DNA from 3 places in the Streptomyces sp. BHT-5-2 genome. Region 1 is predicted to be linked to each of the others. Evidence: predicted binding sites of a transcription regulator. Region 1 holds the regulator's gene; each other region holds the start of a gene.
The links. Region 1 encodes HrcA, which represses chaperone genes, less so after heat shock. Its sites were predicted from a motif close to TTNGCACTCNGNNNNNCNGAGTGCNAA; they were not measured.

Region 1 (3,258 bases):
CCTCGACCAGGTCGCCGCAGAAGACGATCCCCCGTTCACCGGCCCGGCCCGGCACCAGGACGGCCAGGTCGTGCCCGGTGTGACCGGGCCCCACGTCGGCCAGCAGCACCTCCCGGTCCCCGAGGCCGACGGCCAGCCGCCCGTGCACCTCGTGACGCGGGACGACCAGCAGGTCCGCGGCCTCCGCCGCGGCATCCGGGTCCACGCCGTGCCGGACCGCGTCGGCCCGCAGCGCCTCCTTGTCGCGCCGCAGCAGCTCGCCCAGCCCGGCCGCGCCGAACACCTCCACCCCGGCGAACGCCGCGGTGCCCAGGACGTGGTCGAAGTGCGGGTGGGTGAGCGCGACATGCGTCACACCGCGGCCGAGCACCGCGCGCACCGTCCGGCGCAGCTCCGCCCCGGCACCCAGCGTCGCGCCGGTGTCGACGATCAACACGCCGTCCGAACCGGCGACCACACCGATCGTCTCGTCCCAGCCCGGCATCCGGCGCCGGACCACCCCCTCGCCGAGCCGCTCCCAGCCCGCCTCTTCCCATGTGGTGCGCATACCGAGACGCTAGCGCCCCCGCGATAGCGTTGCCGGGCACACCGCGGAAGCCGGTCCGGTGCCGGCCCCGCAACGGGCACCGACCGGGACCCTTAGGGGGCCGCGGCGGCGCCTGACCGGGGGTTCCCCGGGGTCCGCTCCGGGCCTTCCCGGGGGCGGCCCGCGGGTCGGATTCCACGGGGGTGGGTAAGTCCTGAGTACGCCCGCCCTTGCCGCATCCGCGCTACCCGGCCGTACACTGGCCCAGGGTCTGGCACTCGGCCCATGTGAGTGCCAGGAGTAACGAGACGACACGGCGGGACGGCCGACTGGAGGTGGCGAGATGCTCAGTGAACGCAGGCTCGAAGTGCTGCGCGCCATCGTCCAGGACTACGTCGGGACGGAGGAGCCGGTCGGTTCCAAGGCGCTCACCGAGCGGCACCGGCTCGGCGTCTCCCCGGCCACCGTCCGCAACGACATGGCGGCCCTGGAGGACGAGGGCTACATCGCCCAGCCGCACACCAGCGCCGGCCGGATCCCCACCGACAAGGGCTACCGCCTCTTCGTCGACAAGCTCGCCGGCGTCAAGCCGCTGTCCGTCCCCGAGCGCCGCGCGATCCAGAACTTCCTCGACGGTGCCGTCGACCTGGACGACGTGGTGGGCCGCACGGTGCGCCTGCTGGCGCAGCTGACCCGCCAGGTGGCGGTGGTGCAGTACCCGTCCCTGACGCGGTCCACGGTGCGGCACGTCGAGCTGCTGGCCCTGGCCCCGGCCCGGCTGATGCTGGTGCTGATCACCGACACCGGCCGCGTCGAGCAGCGGCTCGTCGACTGCCAGACGCCGTTCGGCGAGACGTCCCTGGCGGACCTGCGCGCCCGGCTCAACAGCCGGATCGTCGGCCGCCGTTTCACGGATGTCCCGCAGCTGGTGCAGGATCTCCCGGAATCCTTCGAACAGGACGACCGGGCCACCGTCTCGACAGTACTGTCGGTACTGCTGGAGACTCTGGTGGAGGAGACCGAAGAGCGGCTCATGATCGGCGGCACCGCCAATCTGACGCGCTTCGGGCATGATTTCCCCTTGACCATCCGGCCGGTGCTGGAAGCCCTCGAGGAGCATGTGGTGATGCTCAAGCTGCTCGGGGAGGCCAAGGACTCGGGCATGACCGTACGGATCGGGCATGAGAATGCTCACGAGGGCCTGACGTCCACCTCGGTCGTCACCGTCGGATACGGTTCGGGCGACGAGGCCGTCGCGAAAATGGGCGTGGTCGGACCGACCCGCATGGACTACCCCGGAACGATGGGAGCGGTACGCGCAGTGGCACGTTACGTCGGACAAATCCTCGCGGAGTCGTAAGTGGCCACGGATTACTACTCGGTCCTCGGCATCAGCCGTGACGCCTCGCAGGACCAGATCAAGAAGGCGTTCCGCCGGCTGGCGCGCGAGCTGCACCCGGACGTGAACCCGGATCCCAAGACCCAGGAGCGGTTCAAGGAGATCAACGCCGCCTACGAGGTGCTGTCGGACCCGCAGAAGAAGCAGGTCTACGACCTCGGCGGCGACCCGCTCTCGCAGGCCGGCGGCGCCGGTGGCGCGGGCGGCTTCGGTGCCGGCTTCGGGAACTTCTCCGACATCATGGACGCCTTCTTCGGCACAGCCTCGCAGCGCGGCCCGCGCTCGCGCACCCGCCGCGGCCAGGACGCCATGATCCGTCTGGACGTCGAGCTCAGCGAGGCCGCGTTCGGCACGACCAAGGACATCCAGGTCGACACCGCCGTCGTCTGCACCACCTGCAGCGGCGAGGGCGCGGCGCCGGGCACCTCGGCGCAGACCTGTGACATGTGCCGCGGCCGCGGCGAGGTCTCGCAGGTCACCCGCTCCTTCCTGGGCCAGGTCATGACCTCCCGGCCCTGTCCCCAGTGCCAGGGCTTCGGCACGGTCGTCCCGACGCCGTGCCCCGAGTGCGCCGGCGACGGCCGGGTCCGCTCCCGCCGCACCCTCACCGTCAAGATCCCGGCCGGTGTCGACAACGGCACCCGGATCCAGCTGGCCGGCGAGGGCGAGGTGGGCCCGGGCGGCGGTCCCGCCGGCGATCTCTACGTCGAGATCCACGAGCTGCCCCATCCGGTGTTCCAGCGCCGCGGCGACGATCTGCACTGCACGGTCACCATCCCGATGACCGCGGCGGCGCTGGGCACCAAGTGCCCGCTGGAGACGCTGGACGGGGTGGAGGAGATCGACGTCCGGCCCGGCACCCAGTCCGGCCAGTCGATCCCGCTGCACGGCCGCGGCGTGACCCATCTGCGCGGCAACGGCCGGGGCGACCTCATCGTCCACGTCGAGGTGCAGACCCCCGGCAAGCTCGACCCCGAGCAGGAGGAACTCCTGCGCCGCCTCGCCAAGCTGCGCGGCGAGGAGCGCCCGCAGGGCCAGTTCCAGCCGGGGCAGCAGGGGTTGTTCTCGCGGCTGAAGGATGCGTTCAACGGGCGGTAGGCGCCCGGCCGGGGGTTCCGGGGGTTGTCCCCCGGGCAGGCACGGTCAGCCGGGGCAGCAGGGGTTGTTCTCGCGGCTGAAGGATGCGTTCAACGGGCGGTAGGCGCCCGGCCGGGGGTCCGGGGCCCGCGGCGGCAGCCGCCGTCGGCACGGCCCCGGGCCGCCTCCCTCGTTCGGGCCGGGGCGCCGGACGTGACACGATGTGGGCATGCCCACCGCGCTCACCGATTTCTGC
Region 2 (3,258 bases), 2.0 Mb from region 1:
AGCCGGAGCCCGGCCAGGACCCGACCAGGACCGGCCAAGGGCCGAACCAGGACCCGACCAGGAGCCGAACCACGCACGACACCGGCGACGTGCAGGGCGCACGCAGGACGCACGGACAGTTGTGCAAGGACCGCGGCGTGAGGACGGCAGCGTGGGGGCGGCGACGTGAGGCCACCGCCATCACATCCGCCCCACGCCCCGCACCCCGAGAACGCCGCCGGGGCGGTACCCCCCTGGGAGAGAGGGGTACCGCCCCGGCGAACGGAACGGACGTTGATCTACCGGCGGACGGGGCCGCGGTGGATCAGAAGTCCATGTCACCGCCCGGCATGCCGCCCGGAGCGGCCGCGGCGGCCTTCTCCGGCTTGTCGGCGATGACGGCCTCGGTGGTGAGGAAGAGCGCCGCGATGGAGGCGGCGTTCTGCAGCGCGGAGCGCGTCACCTTGGCCGGGTCGATGATGCCCTCGGCGATCATGTCGACGTAGTCGCCGGTGGCGGCGTTCAGGCCGTGACCCGGGGTCAGGTTGCGCACCTTCTCCACGATGACGCCGCCCTCGAGGCCGGCGTTCACGGAGATCTGCTTGAGCGGGGCCTCCAGGGCCAGCTTCACGGCGGCGGCACCGGTGGCCTCGTCGCCGTCCAGCTCCAGCTTCTCGAAGACCGAGGAAGCCTGCAGCAGGGCCACGCCACCGCCGGCGACGATGCCCTCCTCGACGGCCGCCTTGGCGTTGCGGACGGCGTCCTCGATGCGGTGCTTGCGCTCCTTGAGCTCGACCTCGGTCGCGGCACCGGCCTTGATGACGGCCACGCCGCCGGCCAGCTTCGCCAGGCGCTCCTGGAGCTTCTCGCGGTCGTAGTCCGAGTCGCTGTTCTCGATCTCGGCGCGGATCTGGTTGACCCGGCCCTGGACCTGGTCGCTGTCGCCGGCACCGTCGACGATGGTGGTCTCGTCCTTGGTGATGACGACCTTGCGGGCGCGGCCGAGCAGGTCGAGACCGGCGTTCTCCAGCTTGAGGCCGACCTCCTCGGAGATGACGGTGCCACCGGTGAGGATGGCGATGTCGCCGAGCATGGCCTTGCGGCGGTCACCGAAGCCCGGGGCCTTGACGGCGACGGACTTGAAGGTGCCGCGGATCTTGTTGACGACGAGGGTCGACAGGGCCTCGCCCTCGACGTCCTCGGCGATGATCAGCAGCGGCTTGCCGGACTGCATGACCTTCTCGAGGAGGGGCAGCAGGTCCTTCACGTTGCTGATCTTGGAGTTGACGATGAGGATGTAGGGGTCCTCGAGCGCCGCCTCCATGCGCTCCATGTCGGTCGCGAAGTACGCCGAGATGTAGCCCTTGTCGAAGCGCATACCCTCGGTGAGCTCCAGCTCCAGACCGAAGGTCTGGGACTCCTCGACGGTGATGACGCCTTCCTTGCCGACCTTGTCCATGGCCTCGGCGATGAGCTCGCCGATCTGCGGGTCGGCGGCGGAGATGGACGCGGTGGAGGCGATCTGCTCCTTGGTCTCGATCTCCTTGGCCTGGTCGAGCAGGGCGCCGGAGACGGCCTCGACGGCCTTCTCGATGCCGCGCTTGAGGGCCATCGGGTTGGCGCCGGCGGCGACGTTGCGCAGGCCCTCGCGGACCAGCGCCTGGGCGAGGACGGTCGCGGTCGTCGTGCCGTCACCGGCGACGTCGTCCGTCTTCTTCGCGACCTCCTTGACCAGCTCGGCGCCGATCTTCTCGTACGGGTCCTCCAGCTCGATCTCCTTGGCGATGGAGACACCATCGTTGGTGATCGTGGGGGCGCCCCACTTCTTCTCAAGGACGACGTTGCGGCCCTTGGGGCCGAGGGTGACCTTGACGGCGTCGGCGAGCTGGTTCATACCGCGCTCAAGGCCGCGCCGCGCCTCCTCGTCGAACGCGATGATCTTGGCCATGTGAAGTGGTCCCTCCGGACTGATGGGGGTACCCCCTGCCCGAACAGTGTTGCGAGCCTGGGGGAGGAAGCTCGGGACCGCGCTGGCGCCCGCGACGGACGGCCCACATGCCCTGTGGTTCCTTGCCCCACCTGGCGTGCCGGCCTCACCGACCCGGTCCACATTCAGCACTCTCACTGGGAGAGTGCTAACGCAATGATTAGCACTCGCACCAGGCGAGTGCAAGCGGCTTCGGGGATGTCTCCCGGTGGGGTGCGGTCGGTTGCGGGCCGGCGGACGGGCGTGACGGCGGGCGGTCGCCGGCCCGGGAGGCGGTCGTCCCACGCCTCGTGCGCGCCCGGCACGCCCGCGTGCGCCCGCGCATGGGGCGCGGTCGGCGCGCAGCGGATGGATGCCGCGGACGGCACCCTGCGGGTGGCACCCCGCGCGCCCGCACGGCACGGCGGAACGGTTGCTGCGCGGAGCAGCACGGCGCGGAGCAGTACGGCGGGGGCAGTACGGCGGGGGCAGTACGGCGCGGAGCAGCGCGACCCGAAGAAGCACGGAACGGCGCAGCAGGCCCCGGCCCAGGAGACGCACGCCCCGGCCCCGGGGAAGCACAGGACCAGGGCGAAGGACAGCGCACTACGGCGCGGGGCGGAACAGCACTCCACCGCCACCGCTCCCCCACGACAGAAGGCCCGCAGCCCCGTTCACCGGGGTTGCGGGCCTTCTGCCGACGATGCAGTCGGCCGCCGCCTCAGGCGGTGACCCGGACCATGTCCGCCTGTGGCCCCTTCTGGCCCTGCGAGATCTCGAACTCGACCCGCTGACCCTCCTCAAGGGTGCGGTAACCGTCCATCTGGATCGCGCTGTAGTGGACGAATACATCCGCACCACCGTCGACCGCGATGAAGCCGTACCCCTTCTCCGCGTTGAACCACTTGACGGTGCCCTGAGCCATGCCTAACTCCCCTATTACTGGCCCTTGCGCAGGACCGCACTTCGCGGACCCGGGTCAGACCTCACCCCCCGGGAATGCCCGTGGGGTGTGCGCCGGAACGCGTCGACCGCCGCTGAATGTATCTGGACCAATGCCCAGCGCAACAGGTCAATCGGACGAGAATTCTGGCGCCGGGGAAACGGCCGTATACGCTCAAATGGCGTTATTGCAGCCTGATTCGGGCCGGGAATATGCCGCACAACCGACAAAACGCGCACACAACTTGCGCACAAGTCACCGCGATCTCATATGCGTTCGGCATGCACGCGGGGATAACCGGAGGGGGATCGCCTCAATGGTATCCCCTTTCACCACACGGAATTGCCCCGTCCGTTTAGGTCGGACGGGG
Region 3 (3,258 bases), 770 kb from region 1:
GGGCACGGATGCCGCCCACGCGGACCGGGGCGAAGTGCGGCACTTCACACCGCGGGGGAGTGGGCAGGGGCGGGGTCGGAGTGGGCGCGGACATGGTCATCACCGCCTGGGGTTGGGGTGCAAAAGCGGGCCCGCCGTTCGGACCCGGCGATCACCACCGTGCCGCAATCCGCCGCGGCCCGCTCCGGCCTGTGGACGGCCCCGCGGTTGTGGACAACTCCGTCACCCGTCAGTGGGAACCCGGCCCGCCCCACGCCCGAGAGCTGCCCCTAAGGCAGTTCGATCCCCAGGTCCCACCCCTGGTGCGCGTCCGTGCACGGGCAGGCCCGGTCGGCGGTGGCGGGCAGTGCGGCGACGGTGTCGAAGAGCACCTCGCGCAGCCGGCCGATGTTCTCGCCGAAGACCTTGAGGACCTCCTCGTGGGAGACGCCGTCGCCGGCCTCGGCGCCCGCGTCCAGGTCCGTGACCAGTGTGACCGAGGTGTAGCAGAGGCTCAGCTCGCGAGCCAGGACGGCTTCGGGATGGCCGGTCATGCCCACCACCGACCAGCCCTGGGCGGCGTGCCAGCGCGACTCGGCCCGGGTGGAGAACCGCGGCCCCTCGATCACCACGAGGGTGCCGCCGTCGACCGGCTCCCAGTCGCGGCCGCGCGCGGCCCCGAGTGCGGCCCGGCGGCCGGCGGGGCAGTAGGGGTCGGCGAAGGTGAGGTGGACGACGTTGGGCACACTGCCGTCCGGGAGCGGCTCGCCGTCGAAGTACGTCTGGACGCGGGCCTTGGTGCGGTCCACGAGCTGGTCGGGGACGAGCAGCGTGCCGGGGCCGTACTCGGGTCGCAGGCCGCCGACCGCGCACGGGCCAAGGACCTGGCGGACGCCGAGGGAGCGCAGCGCCCAGAGGTTGGCGCGGTAGTTGATGCGGTGCGGCGGGAGGTGGTGGCCGCGGCCGTGCCGGGGCAGGAACGCGACCGAACGGCCGGCGATCTCGCCGAGGAAGAGGGAGTCGCTGGGGCGCCCGTAGGGGGTGTCCACAGTGATCTCGGTCACGTCGTCCAGGAAGGAGTAGAACCCGGACCCGCCGATAACGCCAATCTCCGCGTCAGCCATGCGGTCACACTATCGGGGCACGGCGGCGCCCCATAGGCCGGTCGTCGAACGGGCCGGTCCGGGAAACGCGGCGGGCCCCGCCGCTCCCTGGTGGGGGAGTGGCGGGGCCCGGAGGTCCGTTCGCCGGCTTCGGTGTACGAGCCGGGCCGTTGCCGCGGGTCAGGCGGCGGAGCCGGCGCCCGCGGAGGCCGTGGACTTGCTGTCCGAGGACGAGGAGGACTTCGAAGAAGACGAAGACGAGGAGTCCGACGAGGTCGTCGAGGACGACGACGAGGTCGAGCCGCTCGACGAAGAGGAGGAGCCGCCGGCCGGGCTGCTGCTGGACGACGAGCCGCGGCTGTCGTTGCGGTAGAAGCCGGAGCCCTTGAAGACGATGCCGACCGCCGAGAACACCTTCTTGAGGCGTCCGCTGCAGCTGGGGCACTCGGTGAGCGCGTCGTCGGTGAACTTCTGCACGGCCTCAAGGCCCTCGCCGCACGCGGTGCACTGGTACTGGTAGGTCGGCACTTGACTTCCTCCTGGCACTCTCACTCATTGAGTGCTAACGACGCTCCATCTTGCAGTATTCCGGCGCGCCCGTCCACCGTGAACGCCCCACGGTGACCGACCCCACGCCCGGCCCCGCGTCGGGCGCGGGGCCCACTCCGCGCGCCGGTCAGGCCCGGCTCAGCTCGCGTTCCCGCTCGTCGGCGGCGGTGTCCACGGAGGCGCCGGCGGCGGCCGCCGACCCGGTGACGACCTTCGACGACCGGGGCGCCAGGTGGACCCGCAGGGCCAGCAGCACCACCAGGGCCAGCGCCGTGCCGGCCAGCGGCACCAGGAAGCCGGAGCTGGGGCCGAAGCGGTCCGCCAGCTGGCCGGCGGAGGTGGCCGCGGCGGCCTGGCCCAGCGCGACCGCGCCGGTCAGCCAGGTGAACGCCTCGGTCCGGGCGCCGGCCGGGACCAGGGACTCCACGAGGGTGTAGCCGGTGATCAGGGCCGGGGCGATGCACAGGCCGACGACCAGGCCGACGGCGCCCAGCAGCGGCACCGCGGTGATCGCCCACAGCGGGGTGGTGGCCAGCGCCAGCAGCCCGTAGGCGACCAGCAGGCGGCGGCGCGGGCCGACCTTCCAGGCGATCGCGCCGCAGGCGACGCCGGCGAGCATGTTGCCGCAGGCGAAGATCCCGTAGAGGACGCCGTTGATGCCGGGCTGGCCGATGTGCTCGGTGAGCGCGGTCAGCGAGACCTGCATGCCGCCGAAGACCGAGCCGATGCCCAGGAACGCCACGATCAGGACGCGCACACCGGGGACGGACAGCGCCGAGACGCGCGGCTGGTCCTCGCCCCGCCCGCGGTGGACGGGCGGCTGGGTGCGCCGCTGCGAGGCGAACAGCAGGCCGCCGGCCAGCGTCAGCGCGGCCTCGGCGACCAGGCCGGCCGCCGGGTGGACGCCGGTGCACAGCGCGGTCGCCAGCACCGGGCCGACGACGAAGGTGAACTCGTCGGTCACCGACTCGAAGGCGGCGGCGGTGGGCATCAGCGGGGTGCCGCCCAGCTTCGCCGCCCAGCGGGCCCGCACCATCGGGCCGACCTGCGGCGTCGAGGCGCCCGTGGGGACGGCGACGGCGATCAGCGCCCACAGGGGCGCGTGGGCCAGGGCCAGGGCGATCAGCGTCGAGACGCCGGCGACGTGCACCAGGACGCCGGGGATCAGTACCGCGCGCTGGCCGAAGCGGTCGGCGAGCTTGCCGCCCTGCGGGGCGAAGAGCGCCATCGAGACACCGGTGGCGGCGGAGACCGTGCCGGCGCTGCCGTAGGAGCCGGTGGTGGACTGGACGAGCAGGACGATGCCGATGGTCAGCATCGCGAACGGCTGCCGGGCCAGGAACCCGGGCAGCAAGAAGGTCCACGCGCCGGGCGTGCGCAACAGTTGTCCGTATCCGGGACGGGAGTCCTTGACCGCGGATGCCACGGCCGGGCCTTTCTGCCGCCTGGTAGCGCGCCGCCCCGCGAGGTCGTCACGGGTGCGCACCGAGAGCTGTCCTCTCGCGCAGGACCGAGTGATACCGCGTGGTCCGCACCGGGAGGTGGCTGCGTGTGGCAGGGGACCGCGGCCGCCGAGCGGTCGCGCCAGCTCTGCGTCAGGCAGAGTTGGTTCGTGATCCGTACAAAA

Region 2: groL (chaperonin GroEL) is a predicted target of HrcA. The motif match lies at 2,092-2,118, and genes of this name have one in related genera.
Region 3: K2224_RS03685 (FmdB family zinc ribbon protein) is a predicted target of HrcA. The motif match lies at 1,622-1,648, and genes of this name have one in related genera.

The regions. Positions count from the first base shown of each region.
Region 1 covers NZ_CP081496.1:104,843-108,100, reverse strand. Annotated here, with positions in the region: gene K2224_RS00520 (MBL fold metallo-hydrolase) at 1-547, opposite strand, end outside; gene hrcA (heat-inducible transcriptional repressor HrcA) at 870-1,886, shown strand; gene dnaJ (molecular chaperone DnaJ) at 1,887-3,023, shown strand; gene K2224_RS00505 (nitronate monooxygenase) at 3,232-3,258, shown strand, end outside.
Region 2 covers NZ_CP081496.1:2,127,139-2,130,396, reverse strand. Annotated here, with positions in the region: gene groL (chaperonin GroEL) at 305-1,927, opposite strand; gene K2224_RS09490 (cold-shock protein) at 2,667-2,870, opposite strand.
Region 3 covers NZ_CP081496.1:877,881-881,138, reverse strand. Annotated here, with positions in the region: gene K2224_RS03695 (hypothetical protein) at 1-94, opposite strand, end outside; gene K2224_RS03690 (S-methyl-5'-thioadenosine phosphorylase) at 270-1,103, opposite strand; gene K2224_RS03685 (FmdB family zinc ribbon protein) at 1,263-1,610, opposite strand; gene K2224_RS03680 (MFS transporter) at 1,759-3,057, opposite strand.